3 regions of the Enterobacter asburiae genome follow, and region 3 is predicted to be linked to each of the others. Evidence: predicted binding sites of a transcription regulator. Region 3 holds the regulator's gene; each other region holds the start of a gene.
The links. The regulator CRP, encoded in region 3, controls carbon source genes, mostly activating them, when cyclic AMP is high. The targets are predictions, from matches to a motif close to ATGTGANNNNNNTCACAT.
Positions count from the first base shown of each region.

Region 1: ACJ69_RS20795 (2-hydroxycarboxylate transporter family protein) is a predicted target of CRP. The motif match lies at 2,905-2,922, and genes of this name have one in related genera.
Region 2: ACJ69_RS10995 (CidA/LrgA family protein) is a predicted target of CRP. The motif match lies at 4,501-4,518, and genes of this name have one in related genera.

Region 1 is NZ_CP011863.1:4,282,534-4,290,690, forward strand. Features, by position in the region: gene ACJ69_RS20775 (response regulator) at 1-20, opposite strand, end outside; partial or broken gene ACJ69_RS20780 (ATP-binding protein) at 10-1,380, opposite strand; gene ACJ69_RS20785 (IS5-like element IS903B family transposase) at 1,437-2,360, opposite strand; partial or broken gene ACJ69_RS20790 (histidine kinase) at 2,438-2,701, opposite strand; gene ACJ69_RS20795 (2-hydroxycarboxylate transporter family protein) at 3,047-4,408, shown strand; gene ACJ69_RS20800 (fumarylacetoacetate hydrolase family protein) at 4,426-5,289, shown strand; gene citC ([citrate (pro-3S)-lyase] ligase) at 5,303-6,325, shown strand; gene citD (citrate lyase acyl carrier protein) at 6,342-6,635, shown strand; gene citE (citrate (pro-3S)-lyase subunit beta) at 6,632-7,507, shown strand; gene citF (citrate lyase subunit alpha) at 7,518-8,157, shown strand, end outside.
Region 2 is NZ_CP011863.1:2,246,280-2,254,436, reverse strand. Features, by position in the region: gene ACJ69_RS11015 (glutamine synthetase family protein) at 1-1,383, opposite strand, end outside; gene sanA (outer membrane permeability protein SanA) at 1,508-2,224, opposite strand; gene cdd (cytidine deaminase) at 2,351-3,235, opposite strand; gene ACJ69_RS11000 (CidB/LrgB family autolysis modulator) at 3,365-4,060, opposite strand; gene ACJ69_RS10995 (CidA/LrgA family protein) at 4,057-4,452, opposite strand; gene ACJ69_RS10990 (type 1 glutamine amidotransferase) at 4,644-5,360, opposite strand; gene ACJ69_RS10985 (AraC family transcriptional regulator) at 5,420-6,217, shown strand; gene dusC (tRNA dihydrouridine(16) synthase DusC) at 6,259-7,191, shown strand; partial or broken gene ACJ69_RS10975 (carbohydrate porin) at 7,551-8,157, shown strand, end outside.
Region 3 is NZ_CP011863.1:3,922,389-3,930,545, reverse strand. Features, by position in the region: gene ACJ69_RS18915 (ABC transporter ATP-binding protein) at 1-1,376, shown strand, start outside; gene ACJ69_RS18910 (hydrolase) at 1,489-2,511, shown strand; gene ACJ69_RS18905 (YheU family protein) at 2,508-2,726, shown strand; gene ACJ69_RS18900 (phosphoribulokinase) at 2,757-3,626, shown strand; gene ACJ69_RS18895 (OsmC family protein) at 3,693-4,097, opposite strand; gene crp (cAMP-activated global transcriptional regulator CRP) at 4,409-5,041, shown strand; gene ACJ69_RS18885 (YccS/YhfK family putative transporter) at 5,099-7,186, shown strand; gene argD (bifunctional acetylornithine/succinyldiaminopimelate transaminase) at 7,183-8,157, opposite strand, start outside.

The sequences.
Region 1 (8,157 bases), 360 kb from region 3:
TCGATAAGTTCATGTTGCATAGTCGGTGTCTTCCAGTTGCCGGGCGGTTCCCGTGGCCGGGATAAACAAGGAGAAAATGGCGCCGCGCGGGGTATTATCGGCAACTTCTATCGCGCCGCCAGCCTGTGTGACGTAGCTTTCGATCAGATACAGGCCAATCCCATGATCGCCGCGCGTTTTGGTGGTGATGCCGCGTTCAAAGATCCGGTCACGGATCGCCGGTGTAATGCCAACGCCCTGGTCGGCGACTTCAATAATCAGCTCCTGTTCGCTGAGTTTTATCAGCACTTCTACCGGCGCGTGGGGAAGCGGCGACCGCTGTGTCGCTTCGATGGCGTTATCCAGCAGGTTGCCAATAATTGAAATCAGCTCTTGCTCCCCAAGGGGCAGGAAGGGTTTGTCCAGCCGACAGCCCGGGTCGAAACACAGCTCGACGCCTTTCTCCCGTGCGCGGGCGGCTTTCCCCAGCAGCAGGCCGCACAGGGTCGGGGAACTGAAGCGCGAAGAGATAAAGTCCAGCAGCTCCTGGGCATGCTCCGACTGCGCCTGAATGTAGCCAATCGCTTCCTCGTAGCGGCCCATGTGCAGCAGGCCGGAGAGGGTGGTCATCCTGTTTAACTGCTCGTGGCGCATAATGCGCAGGTTATCGACATAGCGTTTTACCTGGCTGAGCTGGGCGCTCAGCGAGTCGATCTCGTTGCGATCGCGGAAGGTAATCACCCAGCCCTGCAGCGCCCCCTCAAGCATGATGTGCACCCGGCTGGCAATCACCGTGAGATCGTTAAAACGGCAAATCTCGTCATGGGTATCTTTCGCCAGCATCGTCTGCGTGTCGAAGAACGGGACCGGATCGATCACCTGGCTTATCAGCTGTCCGCGCAGCTCGCGGGCCGGCTGGCTCAGACCCAGCAGCTTGCGCGCCGCCTGGTTGATGACTTCAATCCGCCGCCGATCGTCAATGGCAATCACGCCTTCATAAATAGACTCCATCATCGCCTTCTGCTGGCGCACCAGCAGGCCTATCTCGCGCGGCTCAAGGGAGAAGATCTGCTTCTTGATGCTGCGGGTAAAGAACCAGGAGAAGATAAAGAGAGCGATCAGCAGCAGCACGGCGGCAATCAGGATATTGACCACTTTACTGACGGTAATGGTATCAAGGTAGCTGGTGAGATAGCCTACCGAAACGATGCCGACCACCTGTCCGGCAGCGTTGAAGATAGGGGCTTTACTGCGTAGCGAAATGCCCAGCCCGCCTTTGCGAATGGTGGTGGTGCTTTTCCCCTGCAATACGGCTTCATTGTCTCCGCCAACCAGGGTTGTGCCCACTCTGTCGGCAAAGACGGAGTGAAAAAGATGCTGCCCTTTATTATCACCAATCACGGCTTTGTTGAATAAATCAGATTTCGGGTAAGTCTCCCCCGTAGCGGGTTGTGTTTTCAGGCAATACGCACGCTTTCAGGCATACCTGCTTTCGTCATTTTGTTCAGCGCTCGTACCAGGGCCATAGCCTCCGCAACCTGACCATCGTAGTCACGCAGCGTCAGTGAACCCCCGAACAGCTGTTTTACCCGGTACATCGCCGTTTCCGCTATCGAGCGACGGTTGTAATCTGTTGTCCATTTCCACCGCGCATTACTCCCGGTCATTCGCTGATTAGCCACTGCACGGTTACGGTCTGCATATTCACCGGGCCAGTAACCCGCACCTTTTCGGGGAGGGATAAGCGCGCTGATTTTCTTACGCCGCAGTTCATCGTGACATAGCCGGGTATCGTAAGCGCCATCGGCGGCGGCTGACCTGATTTTCCGGTGGGTTTGCCGGATTAACCCGGGGAAGGCCTCTGAGTCCGTAACGTTGTTCAGCGACAGGTCAGCGCAGATGATTTCATGTGTTTTACTGTCAACGGCGAGATGCAGCTTACGCCAGATACGGCGGCGTTCCTGGCCATGCTTTTTGACTTTCCACTCGCCTTCACCGAAGACCTTCAGCCCGGTGGAATCAATTACCAGGTGTGCGATTTCACCCCGGGTGGGCGTTTTGAAACTGACATTAACCGACTTTGCCCGCCTGCTGACACAGCTGTAATCCGGGCAGCGTAGCGGAACGTTCATCAGAGAAAAAATGGAATCAATAAAGCCCTGCGCAGCCCGCAGGGTCAGCCTGAATACGCGTTTAATGACCAGCACAGTAGTGATGGCAAGGTCAGAATAGCGCTGAGGTCTGCCTCGTGAAGAAGGTGTTGCTGACTCATACCAGGCCTGAATAGCTTCATCATCCAGCCAGAAAGTTATGGAGCCACGGTTGATGAGGGCTTTATTGTAGGTGGGCCAGTTGGTGATTTTGAACTTTTGCTTTGCCACGGAACGGTCTGCGTTGTCGGGAAGATACGTGATCTGATCCTTCAACTCAGCAAAAGTTCGATTTATTCAACAAAGCCACCAATCACAATAAAGCTGGCGTCGCTGTGCGCAGAAATCTTCTGCATAAAATCATGGATGGCGGAGATATTCTTTTGTTCAACTTCATTACGCAATGTCGGAATAAGCGCAATCTCTTCAGCCTGTATTTTGGCACGCGTACTCATTTCCTGATAAAGCTGTTTCCCGACGTCGGCATAATAATATCCGCCCAGCAGCGCGAAAAGCACTGAGAAAAAGGCAACCAGCGAAATAAACAGCTTAATCTGGAAAGAGACTTTCATAACTATCACGCGAGGTAGCAGCAAAGATCGCCAATATATCATCTTTTTTCGCGCTGACGCCCGCTTTGCCGAAAACTTGTGATCCCTTGCACAGCGGGCGCTGTAAAAGAGTTATCCTGAAGGCTACCGTGCTTCGGGCTACACGAACAAATGTTATTTGTTTGTTCAATTCGGAAAAGAAACCATAAAAACCACGACAATAAATAAGGTATAAATCACATTAAATAAAAGAAACCATTAAAACCATAGCTGCCATTAAAACTTCGCTTTTAATATGCCATTCCTCACATAAAGTAAGCCTTTGTGACTCTAAGCTGAATGCACAAAATAACCAAGGGGCTTATTATGAGCACAACTGACGATTCTTTCTCTGTTACCCACGACCCGATTGAAATTCAGCGACCTTCGCTCAAAGAGCGCTGGTGGCATATTATGGATACCTGGAAAGTTGGGATTATTCCTCTGCCGCTGTTCGTTCTGGCGGGCGCGCTGATTGCTATTGATTGCCTGGGCGGAAAACTGCCGAGCGATATCGTGGTCATGGTGGCAACGCTGGCCTTCTTCGGCTTTGCCTGCGGCGAGTTTGGCAAACGCCTTCCGATTGTCGGCAAGCTCGGCGCGGCGGCGATTTGCGCCACCTTTATCCCTTCCGCGCTGGTCTATTATGGCCTGCTGCCGGACGTGGTGGTCGAGTCCACCACCAAGTTCTACAAATCCACCAACATTCTCTATCTCTACATCTGCTGCATTATCGTCGGCAGCATCATGAGCATGAACCGCACGGTGCTGATTCAGGGCTTCCTGCGCATCTTCTTCCCGATGCTGTGCGGCGAAATCGTCGGCATGCTGGTGGGGATGGGCGTGGGCCTGGCGCTGGGTCTTGAGCCGTTCCAGATCTTCTTCTTTATCATTCTGCCGATTATGGCGGGCGGCGTCGGGGAAGGGGCGATCCCGCTTTCCATCGGCTATGCCACCCTGCTGCACATGGACCAGGGCGTGGCGCTCGGCCGCGTGCTGCCGATGGTAATGCTCGGCGGTCTGACGGCAATCATCATCTCCGGCTGCCTGAACCAGCTCGGTAAACGCTTCCCGCACCTGACCGGTGAAGGTCAGCTGATGCCTAACCGCGCGAATGCCGATGCTACGGTCTCTCAGCCTGCGTTTTCCGGCAAAGCGGACGTCACCACTATCGCCTCCGGCGCGCTGCTGGCGGTGCTGCTCTACATGCTGGGAATGCTTGGCCACAAGCTGATTGGCCTGCCCGCACCGGTCGGCATGCTGTTTATGGCGGTACTGGTGAAGCTCTGCAACGGCGCCTCTCCGCGCCTGCTGGAAGGCTCTCAGGTGGTGTACAAATTCTTCCAGACCTCCGTGACCTATCCAATCCTCTTCGCCGTCGGCGTGGCTATCACCCCGTGGCATGAACTGGTGGCGGCGTTCACCGTCAGCAACCTGCTGGTGATTGTCAGCACCGTTTCTGCACTGGTCGCCACCGGCTTCTTCGTCGGCAAAAAGATTGGTATGCACCCGATTGATGTCGCCATCGTCTCCTGCTGCCAGAGCGGCCAGGGCGGTACCGGCGACGTGGCGATCCTGACCGCAGGCAACCGCATGAGCCTGATGCCGTTCGCCCAGATTGCTACCCGTATCGGCGGGGCGATTAACGTCTCTGTCTCACTGCTGATTCTGGGCAACTTCCTCGTTTAAGTTTTCAGGAAAGAACAATGAAACTCGCAAGCTTTTTATACCAGGGAAAACGCAGCTACGGCATCGTCCAGGCCGACGGCGTGATTGATTTAGGCCGCCGTCTCGGCGACCGCTACAGCGACCTTAAGGCGCTGCTGCAGGGCAACGGGCTGGCGCAGGCCACCCGCTACCTGAACGACGCCGTGGACGTGCCGATGAGCGCCATCACCTTCTTACCGGTGATCGAGCAGCCGGAAAAGATCCTCTGCGTGGGCATGAACTACGCCGACAAGCGCAAGGAGTTTGACCAGCATAACCCGGCGCCGACGCTGTTTGTCCGCTTCCCCGATTCACAGACCGGCCACAACGAGCCGGTGCTGAAGCCGCGCCACTCCAGCGAATTCGACTACGAAGGCGAGCTGGCGGTGATTATCGGTAAAGGCGGGGAGAACATCAGCCGCGATGACGCCCTGCGCCACGTGGCGGGCTACAGCTGCTACATGGACGGCTCCGCCCGCGACTGGCAGCACACCTGGTTTACCGCCGGTAAAAACTGGCGCAAAACCGGCGCGTTTGGGCCGTGGATGGCGACGGCGGACGAGATCCCGGATCCGCACCAGCTGGCGATCCGCACCTGGCTGAACGGCCGCATGGTGCAGGAAGACAACACCAGCAGCATGATCCACAAGGTTGCGGAGCTGATCGAGTACATCAGCACTTTCACCCGCCTCAGCCCGGGCGACGTGATCATCACCGGATCTCCGGGCGGGGTGGGTAAAAAGCGCAATCCGCCGCTATTTATGAAGGAAGGGGATCGCATTGAGGTGGAGATCGAGCATATCGGTCATCTGAGCAACGTGATCGTGGAAGCGCCAGCCGTCGGGCTTGCGGCAGCACATTAAGTAAGGCGGCAGCATGCACTCGCAACCCATCGATTTTCGCCACACCGTCGTGGCGAAACACCCGGAACGCTTAAGCCAGATCCGCTACCTGCTGGCAGACAGCGGCCTTGGCCTGGACAACGACATCACGCTGTTTGTCGAAGCCTGGTCCGGCTCGCAGCTGGTGGGTTGCGCAGGGCTTGCTGCCAACGTCATTAAATGCGTGGCGGTTAACGAGCAGCTTCGCGGCGAGAACCTCAGCGCGCGGCTGCTTGCAGAGGTGGAAAATGCGGCGCTGGAGTGCGGCCATTTTCATCTCTTCCTCTGCACCCGTCCGTGCAACCGGGAGCGCTTTGCCCGCAGCGGCTTCTGGCCGATTGCCCAGAGCGGGAACAACGCGGTGCTGATGGAGAACACCCCGCAGGGGATCGAACGCTACTGCCGTTCCCTGCGCGCGAAGCGCAAGTGCGGGGAGAACATTGGCGCGATAGTGATGAACGCCAATCCGTTCACCCTCGGCCACCGCCATCTGGTTGAGCAGGCGGCGCAGCGGTGCGACGCCCTGCACCTGTTCGTGGTGCGTGAAGACGCCTCGTTCTTCCCGTTCAGCGCGCGCCTCGAGATGGTGCGCGCGGGCGTGGCGCATCTGCCGAACGTGGTAGTGCATGAAGGCTCGCAGTACATCATCTCCCGCGCCACCTTCCCGGCCTACTTCCTGAAGGAGACCGGCAAAGTGCAGCAGGCGTGGAGCGAGATCGACGTGCTGATCTTCCGGGACTTTATTGCCCCGGCGCTGGGCATTACGCACCGCTTCATCGGCTCGGAGCCGTTTTGCGATATCACCCGCCAGTACAACCAGACGCTGCACGACCTGCTGGCCTCGCATATCGAGGTGGTGGAAATGCCGCGCATCAAGGCCACCGGCAACGCTATTTCAGCGTCCGAAGTGCGCCGCTTACTGAAGACACAGCAGTTTTCCCGGATCCGGGAGATTGTCCCGGACTCCACCTTCGCGCATCTCGAAACGCATTACCGTGCGAGTGCGGAAGTCGCTTAACTACCAGGAATTTATCATGAAAATTGTAAGGGAGGCGCTGGCCGGAACGCAGGAGTCCAGCGACCTGATGGTGAAAATCGCTCCCGCTCACGGCGAGCTGGAGATAGTCATCCACAGTGAAGTGATTAAGCAGTTTGGCGAGCAGATTCGCCAGGTGGTCAACGACACGTTGCGCGCCATGAACGTGCACCAGGGATTAATCATTATTGAAGACAAAGGGGCGCTGGACTGTGTTATCCGCGCCCGCCTGCAAAGCGCGCTGATGCGTGCCGCCGATGAACAGGCCATCAACTGGGGGGCGCTGAAATGAGCAAACTCCGCCGCAGTATGCTGTTCCTGCCGGGCGCCAACGCCGCCATGCTCTCAACCGCCTTTATCTACCGTCCCGACTCCATCATGTTTGATCTTGAGGACGCCGTCGCCCTGCGCGAGAAGGATACCGCGCGCATGCTGGTGTTCCACGCGCTGCAGCACCCGATGTATCAGGATATTGAAACCGTGGTGCGCATTAACCCGCTCAGCACGCCGTTTGGCCTGCTGGATCTGGAGGCCGCCGTGCGGGCCGGCGTGGACGTGATCCGCCTGCCGAAAACCGACACGCCGGACGATATCTACGAGCTGGAAGGCCACCTCGAACGTATCGAAAGCGAGTGCGGCCGCGAGGTCGGCTCCACCCGCGTGATGGCGGCGATTGAATCGGCCATTGGCGTCATCAACGCCGTGGCGATTGCCCGCAGCTCTCCGCGCCTCATCGGGATTGCGCTGGCCGCCTTTGACTACGTGATGGACATGCAGACCGAGCGCGGCGACGGCACCGAGCTGTTCTACGCCCGCTGCGCCGTGCTGCACGCCGCCCGCGCGGCGGGCATCGACGCCTTCGACGTGGTGTGGTCAGACGTTAACGACGAGGCAGGGTTCCTGCGCGAGGTCGATTTGATCCGCAAGATGGGCTTTAACGGCAAATCGCTGATTAACCCGCGCCAGATTGACCTGCTGCACAACGCCTACGCCCCGACGCAGGATGAGGTGGATCACGCCAAAAGGGTGATTGAGGCGGCAGAAGAGGGCGAGCGTAACGGCCTGGGCGTGGTGTCGCTCAACGGCAAAATGGTGGATGCACCGATTATTAACCACGCGCAGGTGGTGCTGGAGCGCGCGGCGGCCTCCGGCGTGCGTCGGTAAGGATAAAATAATGAATCAGACAGAACTTCTTCACGTGAATTTTCCCCATCTGCGGGACTTCAAACCCTTTGATACCGCCCACAGCGCCACGCCGTGGCTGGCGGACAGCGACGCGAAGCACAGCCGCAAGCTCTGCGCCTCTGTTGAAGAGGCGGTTAAGCGTTGCGGCCTGCAGGACGGGATGACCATCTCCTTCCACCACGCGTTTCGCGAAGGCGACCGGGTGATCAACACCGTCGTGGCGCTGCTGGCGCGAATGGGTTTTAAAAACTTAACGCTAGCCTCCAGCTCGCTGATGACCTGCAACGACGCGCTGATCGAGCATATCGAAAGCGGCGTCATCACCCGGATATACACCTCGGGCATGCGCGGCAGGCTGGCGGATGCCATCTCCCACGGGCTGATGGACGAGCCGGTGCAAATCCACTCCCACGGCGGGCGCGTGAAGCTGCTCCAGGACGGCGAGCTGAACATCGACGTGGCGTTTCTCGGCGTGCCGTGCAGCGATGAGTTTGGCAACGCCAACGGCACGCACGGTAAATCGTGCTGCGGATCCCTGGGTTATGCGATGGTGGACGCGCACTTTGCCCGCAAGGTGGTGCTGCTGACGGAAGAACTGGTGCCGTTCCCCAATATGCCCGCCAGCCTGG
Region 2 (8,157 bases), 1.7 Mb from region 3:
CAGCTGTGACTCCTCTCGGGTCACAATGCGCTCAAACCAGTCGAGTTCGGAGAGCTTGCAGGCGACCCACTGTTCGGAAAAAGCGTCGCCCAGGCTGTCGGTGAGGTACTGACAGCGGGCAAAGGTCTCAATCGCCTCCTGCTGAAACAGCGGCAGTTCGGGACGATCGTGCTGCGGTTCGGGCAAATCCTCGTCGTCGGTGTTTTCCAGCCCGTACAGCATGCCGGTCAGGATAGTGGCTGCCACCAGATACGGATTGGCATCGGCCCCGGCCAGCCGGTACTCGATACGACGGTTGTGGTCATCCGAGCAGGGAATACGCAGGGCGGCGGAGCGGGTGTTATAACCCCAGGAGTTAAATACGGGCTCCGTCAGGTTTTTACGCAGACGACGAAACGCGTTAACGCCCGGCGCAAGAATGGCGACAGAGGCGGGCATCAGCGCCAGCTGCCCCGCGATGCACAAACGCATCATGCTGTTAAGCGCGTCCACCGGGGAAGCAAAGACGTTTTCGCCGCGACTGTTATTCAGGCTGAAATGGAAGTGCAGGCCGCTGCCGGAAAGCTGGCTGAAAGGCTTAGCCATGAAGTTGGCCTGCAGGCCGTGCTTTTCGGCAACGTATCGGGTCAGGCGACGAAGCGCCAGCACGTTATCGCAGACCTCAACGACGCGATGGCTGTGCTTCAGGTTTAATTCGTACTGACCGGACTCGGCTTCCGCCACGATCCCGCACATCGGGATGCGCTGCAGGTGCGCCAGCTGTTCCAGCTCGTCAAACAGCGCCGCGTGGGCTGTCGTAGTATCCATGTGAAAACAGCCCTGATTTTGCGGATCCCGATCGTCATGCCCCGTCAGATAGAACTCGATTTCCGGGGCAATCACCGGGAAGAGGCCGTGCTGATGGAAGCGGGCCAGCACGTTCTGCAGTATCACGCGCGGCTCAAGCGGGCAGGGGGTATTGTCGCTGTCTTTCATCGTCAGCAGGATCTGCGCGTTGTGCTGAGGATCCTGCGGACAGGGGCGCAGGGAGCCGGCGACCGGAACGCAGAGTCGGTCCGGCTCATCATGAAGCGGGGCGGCGATTTTTCCTTTCTGATCCATCGAGTAGACCGAAAGGGGAAAATAACAGCCTTTTTCCAGGCTCAGCATGCTCTCCACCGACAGACGCTTGCCGCGCATCGTGCCGTTGATATCGTTCAGGTAAACGTCTACATGTTTCGTCTGCGGGTAACGTTCCAGATAATCTGCCACTTCCACTGAAATGTTGTGCTGCAGGGCGTCAATTTTTTCATCAAGCCAGAGACCGGAATTGAGTGCGCCAGGAAGTGATAAACCGGGAAAGTTAAAATACGGACGGAGACTTTTGAGGAAAAACGCATTCATTATTGAGTTCATAGTCATTCTTCAATGAAGCCGTAGCGGCAGTGAACTCAGCTTAAAAGAGCCGATGTAAAGGGGGGATAAAAAGCGTCAGGCCCGGCGTAAAGAAAGTATAAAGGCGGCCCTGCTATTTCTCTTTTTTCTGCATATCCAGCAGCTGTTCGGGCGTGACGGCCGGGTAACCCTGCGCGTCTTCCGGCACTTCGTGCATCGCCGGAATCGGCACCAGCGGGCCTAAAAAGCGCGGTTCGCGTTTGAAGATATACAGATCGGCCAGGGCGCCAAAACGCGCGCCGAACTCGCGCACGCGCACGCTCAGCATATCTTTTGGCGACGGCACCGCGTAACACTGCGCCTGAATGCCCATATGCAGCGCGATAAACAGCGCGCGCTCGCAGTGGAAGCGCTGGGTGATGATGATGAAGTCGTTGGTGTCGAAGACTTTACGCGTGCGCACGATGGAGTCCAGGGTGCGGAATCCGGCGTAGTCGAGCACGATATCGGCAGGATCCACGCCCGCGGCAATCAGGTCCTTACGCATCGTCACCGGTTCATTGTAGCTTTGCAGGGCGTTATCGCCGCTCAGCAGCAGGTAGTTCACCTTGCCGCTGTTGTAGGCGTTCAGCGCGCCCTGAATGCGGTAACGGTAATACTGGTTAATCACGCCGGTGCGGTAATACTTGGCGGTGCCGAGGACCACGCCAACCTGACGATAGGGCAGATCCTGCAGGTCATCAAAGATGTAGGGGGCGGTTTTCCAGCTCATCCAGCGGTCGAGACCCAGCACGATCAACAGCAGTATGCCGACCAGGACAGACAGGCTGTAAAAAACGCGCTTTAACATGGAGATGGCTCGTTCGTGGATGAAATTTAACTCAGGCTACTTTACCCGCCTGGTTAGCGCAAGAAACAGCGACTCAACTGAGGGGTTTTTCAGCAAACTGGCGGGCATTTCTGCCCGCCGGAAGGATTACGCAAGCAGTACGCGGTCAATCGTCGTGCAGCCCAGCGCTTTAAGCGTCGCGGCGGTCGCATCCCACTGAATCAGCGGCGCATCGGCAATTTCTGCCAGAATAGCGCGCTGAATGTCCGGATAGTCATAGCCGTTCAGGCTCAGCAGGTTAAGCGCGCCCTGCAGCGGAGGCAGGGTTGGGTTAAACGCGGCGTTTTCCGCGTAGCTGCCGCTAAAGATCCGGCCATCGCGGCACTGCAGCGCCACGCCGCTCGGGGACTTGCTGTACGGAGTGTGGCTTTTGTTGGCCGCGCGAATGGCCGCCTGGTTCAGGTCATCGCCGGACAGGGCGTAACCGTGGTCCTGCTCGTCCATCAGCAGCGTTTTGATCTCCAGATCTTTCGGGCCAAACGCGTCAGGCAGATAATCCCCCAGCGTGTGCGGCGCGCGGCCTGGCAGGTTGATGCGCAGCTGCAGCCCGCTGTTCAGCTCGTTCATAAACTGACGGCAGTGGCCGCAGGGGGTGTAGTTAACGGTAATGGCGCTCAGGGCTTTTTCACCGCGCAGCCAGGCGTGGCTGATGGCGCTCTGCTCGGCGTGAACGGTCTGCTGCATGGTCGCGCCCAGGAACTCCATATTGCCGCCGAAGTACCAGGTTCCGCTGACGCCGCGCGCAATGGCCCCGACGTTAAAGTGGGAGAGATCGGCCCGCGCGCAGGCGGCAGCCAAAGGAAGCAGTGCGAAAGCCAGCGCGTCTTCGTCCAGTCCCGTTGCTTGTTTCAGCATCGTGACCTGCTCCGCGGTCAGCAGGGCGGGGAAGTGTGCATCTGCCAGAACGGGAGCCAGGGCTGACTGCAAATTCTCTGCAAGCTGGGCGAAAGCAGCTTGAAAACGTGGGTGCATGGCGTTTGCCTCATAAAGGTTAATGGATCGGTAGTTTACGGAGCCGCCAGGGCTTTATATGTGATCCACTTCTCATTATGTATGCAACTTATGAAATCAAAATGAAATTTGCGCGACGCATCGCAAATTTTAGCCCATCACCGCCAGAATCAGCGGGAAAATGAACGGGGCCAGCAGGGAGGTGATAATCCCGCAGATCACCAGCGCCAGGGAACTAAACGCCCCTTCCTGATAATCCAGCTCCGCACAGCGGGCGGTGCCCAGGGCGTGGGAGGCGGTCCCCATTGACAGTCCCCGTGCCGCTTTAGTGTGAATACGCATCCCGTTCAGCAGGGTGTGACCAAACACCGCACCGAGAATACCGACGAAAATGACGCACATCGCGCTGATGGCCGGGATCCCGCCAAGGCTGCCACCCACTGCCATCGCGATAGGCGTGGTCACCGATTTAGGCAGAATAGAGGCGGCAATCTGCGGGGAGGCCCCCATCAACAGCGCTACCGACGTGCCGGTGATCATCGCCACCAGGCTGCCCACAAAACAGATGGTGATGATGGATTTCCAGCGGGCGCGGATCTGGTGGAGCTGCTCATATAAAGGAAAGGCGAGCGCCACAACGGCAGGCTGCAGCAGGTCGTTTAAAATTTTGCTGCCGGCAAAGTAGCGTTCGTAAGGAATGCCGGTGAGCAGCAGGAGCGGAATGATCACCACCATCGCCACCAGAAGCGGGTTCAGCAACGGCATTTTAAAACGTGCGGCAAGCTTGCGCGCGGCGAAGAACACCGCCAGGGTTAACGGCAGCGACCACCAGATATTGGCCATCATTTTTTTGTTTTCTCCCCGACCACGTTACGTTCGCCATGCACCAGATGCGAACTCCAGCTCACCACAAGGAAAACCACCAGCGTACTGACCGCGCAGGAGACCACAATCGGGCCGAACTGGGCCTTGAGCAAATCAAAATACTGCATGACCCCGACGCCGATAGGCACGAAAAGCAGCGCCATGTAGCGAATAAGGACGAAGCAGCCGGGATTGACCCATTTTGCGGGCAGGATTTGCAGCGCCAGCAAAACAAAGAGGATCAGCATACCGATAATGCTGCCGGGAATGACGATGGGCAGCAGCGACGCGATGAATATCCCGGCATACAGGCAGGCGTATATCAGAACGAATGCGCGCAGATATTGCCAGATAATGTTCAATGATTTGCTCATGGTGATAGTCCTTGCTGAAACGAATTCATCATACAATTAAACCTAAAAATGTGCCACGGATCACATCATGAAATTTGAGCATACCAGACATTCCAGGATGGAACGTCCGGTATCACCGCACAGGGGCAGGCTACAGTTTAGAGGAAAGGGAGTGCGGTGGCGAAGTGACGAGCCAGTGAAATACCTCTGAGTCAGGCCTCGCGTTGGGCGGCGAGTTTATCCAGAAAGGAAAACAGCACCTGATTCATTTCGCGATAATCATGCGAGCGAAGTTTTTCCGCCGTTTCGACAAAACGAAATTCAGCCGCGCGGCGGAGATCGTTCGGCGAATGTTCAATCAGCAGCTCAACCACCTCCGGCGTCAGTTCCATATGGCACTGAAAACCGTAAACCCGTTCGCCATATTGCACGATCTGACGGGGGCAGCCCTCGCTGTAAGCCAGCACCTTAGCCTGCGGCGTCAACCCCGGCATGTCGTTATGCCAGTGACCGACGTTCAGCTCGTGGCCAAAATCCTTAAACAGCGGGTTGGCCTTGCCTGCATCCGTGAGCCTGACGGGAAATTTGCCGATCTCTTTTTCCGGGCTATGGCAAAACGCTGCGCCCAGCGCTTCACCGATAAGCTGCGAGCCCAGACAAACGCCAATCACCGTTTTACCCGCCTCTATTGCGCGGCCGATGAGCCGCATTTCCGCCTGCGCATCAAACCAGGGGCACTCCTTAAGCGTGGTGGCAGGTGACTGCGGGCCTCCCATGATGATAAGCAAGTCTGTGCTCTCCAGATCCTCGGGTAAAGGATCGCCCTGATAAACTCTGGAGTAGCTCATACTACAGCCGCGCTTTGTCCCCCAGATTTCATATGCGCCTGGCGCTTCGAAATGTTCATGAATGATAAATTGAATGTGCATTGCGTCTCTTTCCGGTTACGTGTACAAGCAGCATCATAAGAGGAAGGGAGGAATGTGAAATGCCAACCTTTATCGATAAAACGCCAATTCACGACGATGCCATCGGATGGTCCAGAGGGGCAATTAGCTATACGCGCGGCGAAGTGGATCCCCCTCACCAGCATCCACAGGGGCAGCTTTTGTTTGCCATCAAAGGGGTGATGCTGGTCGAAACCGGCAATAAGCGTTGGGTCATACCGCCACAGCGCGCGCTGTGGATCCCTCCCTTTCAGGAACACACCTACAGCGTGTTATCCACAACGGAGCTCCGCGCGGTCTGGTTTAGCCCGGCGCTGATATCGCAATGCGAGCCTTTTAAACGGAAAGAAGAGGTTCACGTGATTACGGCGACAGCGTTGTTCAAAGAGCTCATTGCCGGGCTGTTCAGTGCGCAATACCGGCCAGCCAGTCAGCGCAGCATGGCCGTTTTGCTGCTCGAAATCCTCAGCGAGGCGCAGCAGATTTCGGCCGAATTACCAATGCCGGTGGATGAGCGGTTACATCGCGTCGCCTGTGACATCATTGCCAGCAATCTCTGGGACGTTTCGATGGAAAGGCTGGCGGAACAGGTCGCGATGTCTGAACGCACATTCTCACGCGCGTTTATCAAAGATACCGGCTTTAGCTTCCGGGCCTGGCGACAGCGAGCAAGGATTTGTGCCTCGCTGGACCTGCTCGCAAACGGATACCCGGCTAAGCAGGTGGCTTGGATGCTGGGGTTTTCTGGCTCGGCGGCATTTGCGGCGGCGTTTCGCGCCGTTGTCGGGGCAACGCCAGCTGACTTTTTCCCTGAACAGAAGCGCTTCCCAGCGATATAGAGAGCGGCTACTATAGCGCGTCTTTTTTCACAGGTACTGCTATGCGTGTTTTACTGGCCCCAATGGAAGGCGTGCTCGACTCCCTCGTGCGCGAGCTTCTGACCGAGGTGAATGATTACGATCTCTGCGTGACAGAGTTTCTGCGCGTGGTCGATATGTTGTTGCCGGTAAAATCCTTCTTCCGCCTGTGCCCCGAGCTGCACAACCAGAGCCGGACCTCTTCCGGCACGCTGGTGCGTATTCAGCTGCTCGGCCAGTATCCTGAATGGCTGGCGGAAAACGCCGCCCGCGCGGTTGAGCTGGGCTCTTACGGGGTGGATCTCAACTGCGGCTGCCCGTCGAAGCTGGTCAACGGCAGCGGCGGCGGAGCGACGTTGCTGAAAGATCCTGAGCTGATTTACCGCGGCGCGAAAGCCATGCGTGAGGCCGTGCCTACGCATTTGCCGGTGACGGTGAAGGTGCGCCTGGGGTGGGACAGCGACGCGAGGCAGTTTGAAATCGCCGATGCGGTGCAGCAGGCCGGGGCCACCGAGCTGGTGGTGCATGGCCGCACCAAAGACGATGGCTACAAGGCCGAGCGCATTAACTGGCAGGCGATCGGCGAGATCCGCAAGCGCCTCACCATTCCGGTGATCGCCAACGGTGAAATCTGGGATTACGAGAGCGCGCAGGCCTGTCTGCAGGCCACCGGCTGCGATGCGGTGATGATCGGTCGCGGCGCGTTGAATGTGCCCAACCTCAGCCGGGTGGTAAAATATAACGAGCCGCGAATGCCGTGGGCAGACGTCGTTACGCTGCTGCAAAAATACAGCCGACTGGAAAAGCAAGGCGATACCGGTTTGTATCACGTCGCGCGAATTAAACAGTGGCTGAGTTATTTACGCAAAGAGTACGATGAAGCGCTGGGATTATTTCAGGAGATTCGGACATTACAGACTTCGTCTGATATTGCCCGGGTGATTCAGTCAAAATAATAAGCGTTAAATTGCTCACACTTTTTTAAATCAGAAAAAAGTTCAGGTTTTCAACGTGGCGCGACGGTGTTAAGGTGCCACTGTTTTCAACGCAGGATTGTTACTGTCTAACAGGCAAAACCTAAGCGTTTCACAGCATTTTCGCTGTGGAGCGCTTAGGTTTTTTTTTGCCTCTCGTTTACGCAGGAGAGAAATTTGGCTTAGCGCTTTTTACTGATTTTAAAAAAATGAAATATCGACAGGAAATAGAAAAGTTTCCTGCGGCCGGTTACGCACAAAATACTCAATCACAGGTTGTTATTATGGCATATAAAAATAAACTCTATGCGTTCGCCTTATTGACGATATCCCCGCTGTCAATGGCGCAGGACTGGAACGGAACGGTATTAGGGTTTGAGGCTCCGCCGGAGCCTGTTCTGGGCGAAATGCTCGGCATACGTAAAATCCTTAACGATAACGGTTTTACCTATAACCTCGGATACCTGAATGAAATTGGCTGGAACGGCGGTGGCGGATATAACCACGACTCCCACGTGGCCTATATCGACCAGTTTGCGCTGACCTTCAACCAGGATCTTGAGCGCTGGAGCGCTATCCCGGATGCGCGTATCGAAGGGAACATCGTCAACCGTAACCACAATGACGACCTCACCACCAAACGCGTGCAGGACCCTCGCGTCAACTTTAACGACCTGACCCAGGAGAGCTGGGGCGGGCAGTCCATTACCCGTCTGGGCTGGCTGACCTTTGCCCGCAGCTTTGACGACCGGCGTCTGACCTGGCGCATCGGGATGATGAACAAGGTGCAAACCTTCGATCAAATCATCCCCTGTGATTTCCAGCTGCTTTCGCAGTGCGGCGGGAAGTCAGCCAACTCGCTGACGTGGAACAACTGGAACGTTCACACCTGGGGCACCACGCTTGCGTATAAATTAACGCCGACGCTGACCCTGAAGGGCGGCGTGA
Region 3 (8,157 bases):
CCAACCACCTCGATCTCGATGCGGTTATTTGGCTGGAGAAGTGGCTCAAGAGCTATCAGGGCACTCTGATTCTGATCTCCCACGACCGCGACTTCCTTGACCCGGTGGTGGATAAAATCATTCATATCGAACAGCAAACGATGTTCGAGTACACCGGCAACTACAGCTCCTTCGAGCGCCAGCGCGCGACGCGTCTCGCCCAGCAGCAGTCCATGTACGAAAGCCAGCAGCAGCGCGTGGCGCACCTGCAGAGCTTCGTGGATCGCTTTAAGGCCAAGGCCTCAAAAGCGAAGCAGGCCCAGAGCCGCATCAAGATGCTGGAACGCATGGAGATGATCGCCCCGGCGCACGTGGATAACCCGTTCCACTTCAGCTTCCGCGAGCCGGAGAGCCTGCCTAACCCGCTGCTGAAGATGGAGAAGGTCAGCGCGGGCTATGCCGACCGCATTATTCTCGATTCCATCAAGCTCAACCTGGTGCCGGGTTCGCGTATTGGCCTGCTGGGGCGTAACGGCGCCGGTAAATCGACGCTGATCAAACTGCTGGCGGGCGAGCTTAACCCGGTCAGCGGTGAAATCGGCCTGGCGAAGGGCATCAAGCTGGGTTACTTCGCCCAGCATCAGCTGGAATTTTTACGCGCGGATGAATCACCGATTCAGCATCTCGCGCGTCTGGCGCCGCAGGAGATGGAGCAGAAGCTGCGCGACTATCTCGGCGGCTTCGGCTTCCAGGGCGATAAGGTGACTGAAAACACCGAGCGCTTCTCCGGCGGCGAAAAGGCCCGTCTGGTGCTGGCGCTGATCGTCTGGCAGCGCCCGAACCTGCTGCTGCTTGATGAACCGACCAACCACCTGGATCTCGACATGCGCCAGGCGCTGACCGAAGCGCTGATTGAGTTTGAAGGCGCGCTGGTTGTCGTCTCGCACGACCGTCACCTGATCCGCTCCACCACGGACGATCTGTATTTAGTGCACGGCGGCAAAGTTGAACCGTTCGACGGCGATCTGGAAGACTACCAGCAGTGGCTGACGGACGTGCAGAAGCAGGAAAACCAGCCGGAAGAGTCAGCAAAAGACAACGCCAACAGCGCGCAGGCGCGTAAAGACCAGAAGCGTCGTGAAGCGGAGCTTCGCACCCAGACGCAGCCCCTGCGTAAAGAGATTACCCGTCTCGAAAAAGAGATGGAAAAACTCAACGCCACGCTTGCTGTTGTTGAAGAGAAGCTTGGCGATAGCGGCCTGTATGACCAGAGCCGCAAGGCTGAGCTGACCGACTGCCTGCAAACCCAGGCGAAGACCAAATCCAGTCTCGAAGAGTGCGAGATGGCGTGGCTCGACGCGCAGGAACAGCTGGAAGCAATGCTGCAGGCTGACTGACCTATTTACCCCATTTGAAGAACAGAATCCGTACCGGGTTCGGAAATCCAGCTTAAACGGGGTACAATTCGGAAAGTATCGTAAATTTCCGACAAGAATCAGCATCGCGCTTATGACCCAAATCATACCATCAGACTTCGACATTGCGGCCGAAGACAGCACTGAGTTCGTGCCTATGCGCGGCGTGGCGAATCCCCATTTGCAGACCATGCTGCCGCGACTGATCCGCCGCAAGGTTCAGTTCACCCCGCACTGGCAACGGCTTGACCTGCCAGACGGTGACTTTCTGGATCTCGCCTGGAGCGAAGCGCCTGAACAGGCTCGCCATAAACCGCGTCTGGTGGTCTTTCACGGTCTGGAAGGCAGCCTGCACAGCCCGTATGCGCATGGGCTAATTGAAGCGGCAAAAGCACGCGGCTGGCTCGGCGTGGTGATGCATTTTCGCGGCTGCAGCGGTGAACCGAATCGTCAGAAACGCATTTATCACTCGGGTGAAACCGAAGACGGCACGTGGTTTTTACACTGGCTGCGGGACAACTTTGGCACCGTGCCAACCGCCGCGGTGGGCTACTCATTGGGCGGCAATATGCTGGCCTGTCTGCTGGCCAAAGAGGGTGAAAGCGTCCCGCTGGATGCCGCCGTCATTGTCTCCGCGCCGTTTATGCTCGAGCAGTGCAGCTACCACATGGATAAAGGCTTTTCCCGCGTCTATCAGCGCTACCTGCTCAACCTGCTGAAGGCCAATGCGGCGCGTAAACTGAAGGCCTACCCGGATACCCTGCCGGTAAGCCTGCGCCAGCTGAAAAAGGTGCGCCGTATTCGCGAGTTCGACGATCTGATCACCGCGAAAATCCACGGCTTCGCCGATGCGATTGACTATTATCGTCAGTGCAGCGCCATGCCGCTGCTAAGCAAGATCACGCAGCCGACGCTGATTATTCATGCCAAAGATGACCCGTTTATGGATCATCACTCGATCCCCGCTCAGGAGTTCCTGCCCGACAACGTTCACTATCAGTTGACCGAGCACGGCGGCCACGTCGGGTTTATCGGCGGCACGCTGCGCCGCCCGAAAATGTGGCTTGAGGCGCGTATTCCTGACTGGCTGACCCCTTATCTGGACGGTGCAAAATGATTATTCCCTGGCAGGATCTGGCTCCCGAAACGCTCGATAATCTGATTGAAAGCTTTGTATTACGCGAAGGCACCGATTATGGTGAACAGGAACGCTCGCTTGAGCAAAAGGTCAACGATGTTAAGCGCCAGCTGAAAAGCGGCGACGTGGTGCTGGTGTGGTCAGAACTGCATGAGACGGTCAATATCATGCCCCGCAACGCGTTTCACGGCTGATCTTCCACCCTTTTCAGTCAGGGAGTTGCTATGTCTGCCAGACATCCGGTTATTGCCGTTACGGGGTCGAGTGGTGCGGGAACCACCACCACCAGCCTCGCATTTCGCAAGATTTTCGCCCAGCTGAATCTCCGTGCGGCGGAGGTCGAAGGCGACAGCTTTCACCGCTACACGCGTCCGGAGATGGACATGGCCATTCGTAAGGCGCGCGATTCGGGTAAACACATCAGCTACTTCGGCCCGGAAGCCAATGACTTTGGCCTGCTGGAACAAACCTTTATAGAGTACGGTAAGAGCGGCAAAGGGCAGTCCCGCAAGTATCTGCACACCTATGATGAAGCCGTCCCCTGGAATCAGGTGCCGGGAACCTTTACCCCGTGGCAGCCGCTGCCGGAACCCACCGACGTCCTGTTTTACGAAGGACTTCACGGTGGCGTGGTCACCCCTCAACACGACGTGGCGCGCCACGTGGATCTGCTGGTCGGCGTGGTCCCTATCGTTAACCTGGAGTGGATCCAGAAGCTGACGCGTGACATGAGCGAGCGCGGCCATTCGCGAGAGGCGGTGATGGACTCCGTGGTGCGCTCCATGGAGGATTACATTAACTTTCTGACGCCGCAGTTCTCCCGCACCCATATCAACTTCCAGCGCGTGCCGACGGTGGACACCTCCAACCCGTTCGCGGCCAAAAGCATCCCGTCGCTGGATGAAAGCTTTGTAGTGATCCATTTCCGCAATCTCGACGGCATTGATTACCCCTGGCTGCTGGCCATGCTGCAGGGCTCTTTTATTTCGCACATGAATACGTTAGTGGTGCCGGGCGGAAAAATGGGGCTGGCGATGGAGCTCATCATGACGCCGTTGGTGGAGCGACTGATGGAAGGGAAACAGATCGCGTGAGCATGTTCCCTCTCCCAGTGGGAGAGGGTTAGGGTGAGGGCATCAACACGCACGATGCCCCATCAATCACGCCTCGATCACTTCATACGAATGCGTGATTTTTACCGCTTTCTCCAGCATTAACGCCACCGAGCAGTACTTCTCCGCAGACAGGTCAACCGCACGCGAGACCGCCGCGTCTTTCAGCTCTTTACCGGTGACCACAAAGTGCAGGTTAATATGGGTGAACAGGCGTGGCGCCTCTTCGCGACGTTCTGACGTGAGTTTGACTTCACAATCCGTCACGTCATGACGTCCTTTTTGCAGAATCGATACCACATCAATTGCGCTGCATCCGCCTGCCGCCATCAGCACCATTTCCATTGGGCTGGGTGCTTTATCGCCGGAGTTACCGTCCATCAAAATCTGGTGTCCTGACGCGGACTCGCCCAGGAACGTTAAACCTTCAACCCATTTCACGCGCGCTTGCATATTCTTAAACTCCAACGTTGCATTTTTGGTGACAGATTACGCGTGCGTTACATTTCTCGCAATGGAAGGCGACCTGCATCATGCTGAAGCGAGACACCAGGAGACACGCGGCGAAAGCTATGCTAAAACACTCAGGATGCTACAGTAATACATTGACGTTACACGTGTATGCAGAGGACATCAAACTTTACTGGCTGCGAAACGTTACGGTAGCCGACTTCCCAGGGTATGGGTAAGAATTCGATTGCAACCCCAGAGTCCGGATGCATCTGATGACTCTGGTGACAGCTTATAACAGAGGATAACAGCGCATGGTGCTTGGCAAACCGCAAACAGACCCGACTCTCGAATGGTTCTTGTCTCATTGCCACATTCATAAGTACCCATCAAAGAGCACGCTGATTCACCAGGGTGAAAAAGCGGAAACGTTGTATTACATCGTTAAAGGCTCGGTGGCAGTGCTGATCAAAGATGAAGAAGGGAAAGAGATGATCCTTTCTTATCTGAACCAGGGCGATTTCATCGGTGAACTGGGCCTGTTTGAAGAGGGCCAGGAACGTAGCGCCTGGGTTCGTGCAAAGACAGCATGTGAAGTGGCTGAAATTTCTTACAAGAAGTTCCGTCAGCTGATTCAGGTTAACCCTGACATCCTGATGCGTCTTTCTTCCCAAATGGCGCGCCGTCTGCAGGTTACGTCAGAGAAAGTGGGTAACCTCGCCTTCCTGGACGTTACCGGCCGTATCGCACAAACCCTGTTGAACCTGGCGAAACAGCCAGACGCCATGACCCACCCGGACGGCATGCAAATTAAAATTACCCGTCAGGAAATTGGTCAGATCGTCGGTTGCTCCCGTGAAACAGTGGGCCGTATCCTGAAAATGCTGGAAGATCAAAACCTGATCTCCGCCCACGGTAAAACCATCGTGGTTTACGGAACGCGTTAATTCCGCTTAAACGGCGTGCCATCGCAAGGTGTCACGCCGTTTTTGTCTCTACTCCCCATGTGGCGCAGGCTGATCTATCACCCGGAAGTTAACTACGCACTGCGACAAACGCTGGTGTTGTGTCTTCCTGTGGCCATAGGCCTGATCCTCGGACATCTTCAGCAAGGCCTGCTGTTTTCCCTCGTGCCCGCCTGCTGCAACATCGCCGGTCTGGACACGCCGCATAAGCGCTTTTTCAAACGCCTGATTATCGGTGGCTGCCTGTTTGCCGGCTGTAGCCTCGCCGTACAACTTCTGCTTGCCCGGGATATCCCGCTGCCGCTGATCCTGACCGTGCTGGCGATGACCCTCGGCGTCACGGCGGAAATCAGTTCGCTGCACGCCCGCCTGCTTCCCGCCTCGCTGATTGCGGCCATTTTCACGCTGAGCCTTGCAGGGAATATGCCGGTGTGGGAGCCACTGCTGATTTACGCCCTGGGGACATTATGGTACGGGCTGTTTAACTGGTTTTGGTTCTGGCTGTGGCGCGAACAGCCGCTGCGTGAATCCCTGAGCCTGCTCTATGTGCAGCTTGCGGATTACTGCGAGGCCAAATACACCCTGCTCACCCAGCATACCGATCCGGAAAAATCCTTACCGCCGCTGCTGACGCGCCAGCAGAAGGTGGTGGATCTCATAAGCCAGTGCTATCAGCAGCTGCATATGCTCGCCGCCAACAAGAACCACGAATACAAGCGGCTGCTGCGCACCTTCCAGGTCGGGCTGGATCTGCAGGAGCATATCTCCGTTAGCCTTCACCACCCGCAGGAGGTGCAAAAGCTGGTCGAGCGCAGCCACGCCGAAGCGGTGATCCGCTGGAACGCGCAGACCGTGTCCGCACGCCTGCGGGTGCTGGCCGATGATATTCTCTATCACCGCTACCCGACGCGCTTTAACATGGATAAGCAGCTGGGCGCGCTGGAGAAAATCGCCCGTCAGCATCCGGATAACCCCGTCGGCCAGTTTGCCGCCTGGCACTTCAGCCGTATCGCCCGCGTGTTGCGCACGCAGCGCCCGCTTTATCCCCGCGACCTGATGGCGGATAAGCAGAAACGGCTTCCGCTATTGCCCGCGCTCAAAAGCTATCTTTCTCTTAAATCGTCCGCCCTGCGCAACGCCGCAAGGATTAGCGTGATGCTCAGTACCGCCAGCCTGATGGGTATGGCGCTGCACCTGCCGAAACCCTACTGGATCTTAATGACCGTGCTGTTTGTCACCCAGAACGGCTACGGCGCCACGCGGGTGCGTATTCTGCATCGGGCTGGCGGAACGATGGCCGGGCTGATCATCGCGGGCGTGACGCTGCACTTCCACGTGCCGGAAGGCTATACCCTGGCAGGCATGCTGGCGGTTACGCTGGTGAGCTACCTGATTATCCGCAAAAATTACGGCTGGGCGATGGTGGGCTTTACGGTGACGGCGGTATATACCCTGCAGCTGCTCACGCTCAATGGCGAACAGTTTATTGTCGCCAGGCTGATTGATACCCTAATCGGCTGTCTGATTGCCTTTGGCGGCATGGTCTGGCTGTGGCCGCAGTGGCAAAGCGGACTGCTGCGCCAGAACGCCCACGACGCGCTGGAAGCCGACCAGCAGGCTATTCGCCTGATCCTGAGCGACGACCCGCAGCCCTCGCCGCTGGCCTATCAGCGAATGAAGGTCAACCAGGCGCACAACGCCCTGTTTAACTCGCTCAACCAGGCGATGCAGGAGCCGGGCTTTAACTCGCACTATCTGGCAGACATGAAGCTCTGGGTGACGCACAGCCAGTTTATCGTCGAGCACATTAACGCCATGACCACGCTGGCGCGCGAGCACACGATGCTGACGCCGGATCTGGCGCAGCGCTATTTGCAGTCATGTGAAATTGCGTTGCAGAGGTGTCAGCAGCGTCTGGAGTATGACGCGCCGGGCGAGTCGGGAGATTCAAACATTCTGGAAGCACCGGAGACGTTAACCCACGGGCCAATGAGCACGCTGGAGCAGCATTTGCAGCGCGTTCTCGGGCATCTGAACACCATGCACACCATTTCGTCGGTGGCATGGCGTCAGCGCCCGCATCACGGGATTTGGTTAACGCGCCGGTTAAAGCGAACCGAGTATTAACCTTTAACGATCTTCGCGACCGCCGCGGCAAAGCGGGTTAACCCGTCCTCAATATCCCTGTCTTCCACCACCAGCGACGGCGCAAAGCGCATCACGTCCGGTCCGGCATTGAGTACCATAACCCCTTCGTGCGCCGCAGCGTGCAGGAAGTCGCGCGCGCGGCCCTTGTACTGCGGCTTCAGCTCGGCGCCAATCAACAGCCCCATCCCGCGGATTTCGCTGAACACGTCGTACTGCTCATCAATCTTTTGCAGGTATTTTACGAACAGCTCGCGCTTCGCGCTCACGGCGTTCAACACCTCCGGCGTGTTGATAATGTCGAATGCGGCGCCCGCCACGGCGCTCGCCAGCGGGTTGCCGCCGTAGGTAGAGCCGTGAGAGCCGACGTGGAAAGCGGAGGCGATCTCCTGCGTCGTCAGTACCGCACTCACCGGGAAACCACCGCCGAGCGCTTTAGCGCTGGTCAGAATATCCGGCGTCACGCCGTAGTGCATATACGCGAACAGATCGCCGGTACGCCCCATCCCGCACTGTACTTCATCAAAGACCAGCAGCGCCTGATGTTCGTCGCACAGCGCGCGCAGTCCTTTCAGGAATTCCGGGGTTGCCGCGGTCACGCCGCCTTCACCCTGAATCGGCTCGACAACAACGGCGCAGGTGTGGTCGTCCATCACCGCTTTCACGGCATGCAGATCGTTAAACGGCACGTGGACGATGTCGGCCGGCTTCGGGCCAAACCCGTCGGAATACTTCGGCTGGCCGCCAACGGAAACGGTAAAGAAGGAGCGTCCGTGGAAGGCATTGTGGAAGGCGATGATTTTGGTTTTGTACGGGCTATGGCGCGTTGTCGCGTAGTAGCGCGCCAGCTTAAAAGCGGTTTCGTTGGCTTCGGTGCCGGAGTTCATAAACAGCACGCGCTCGGCAAAGGTCGCATCAATGATCTTGCGGCCCAGGCGCAGCGCCGGTTCGTT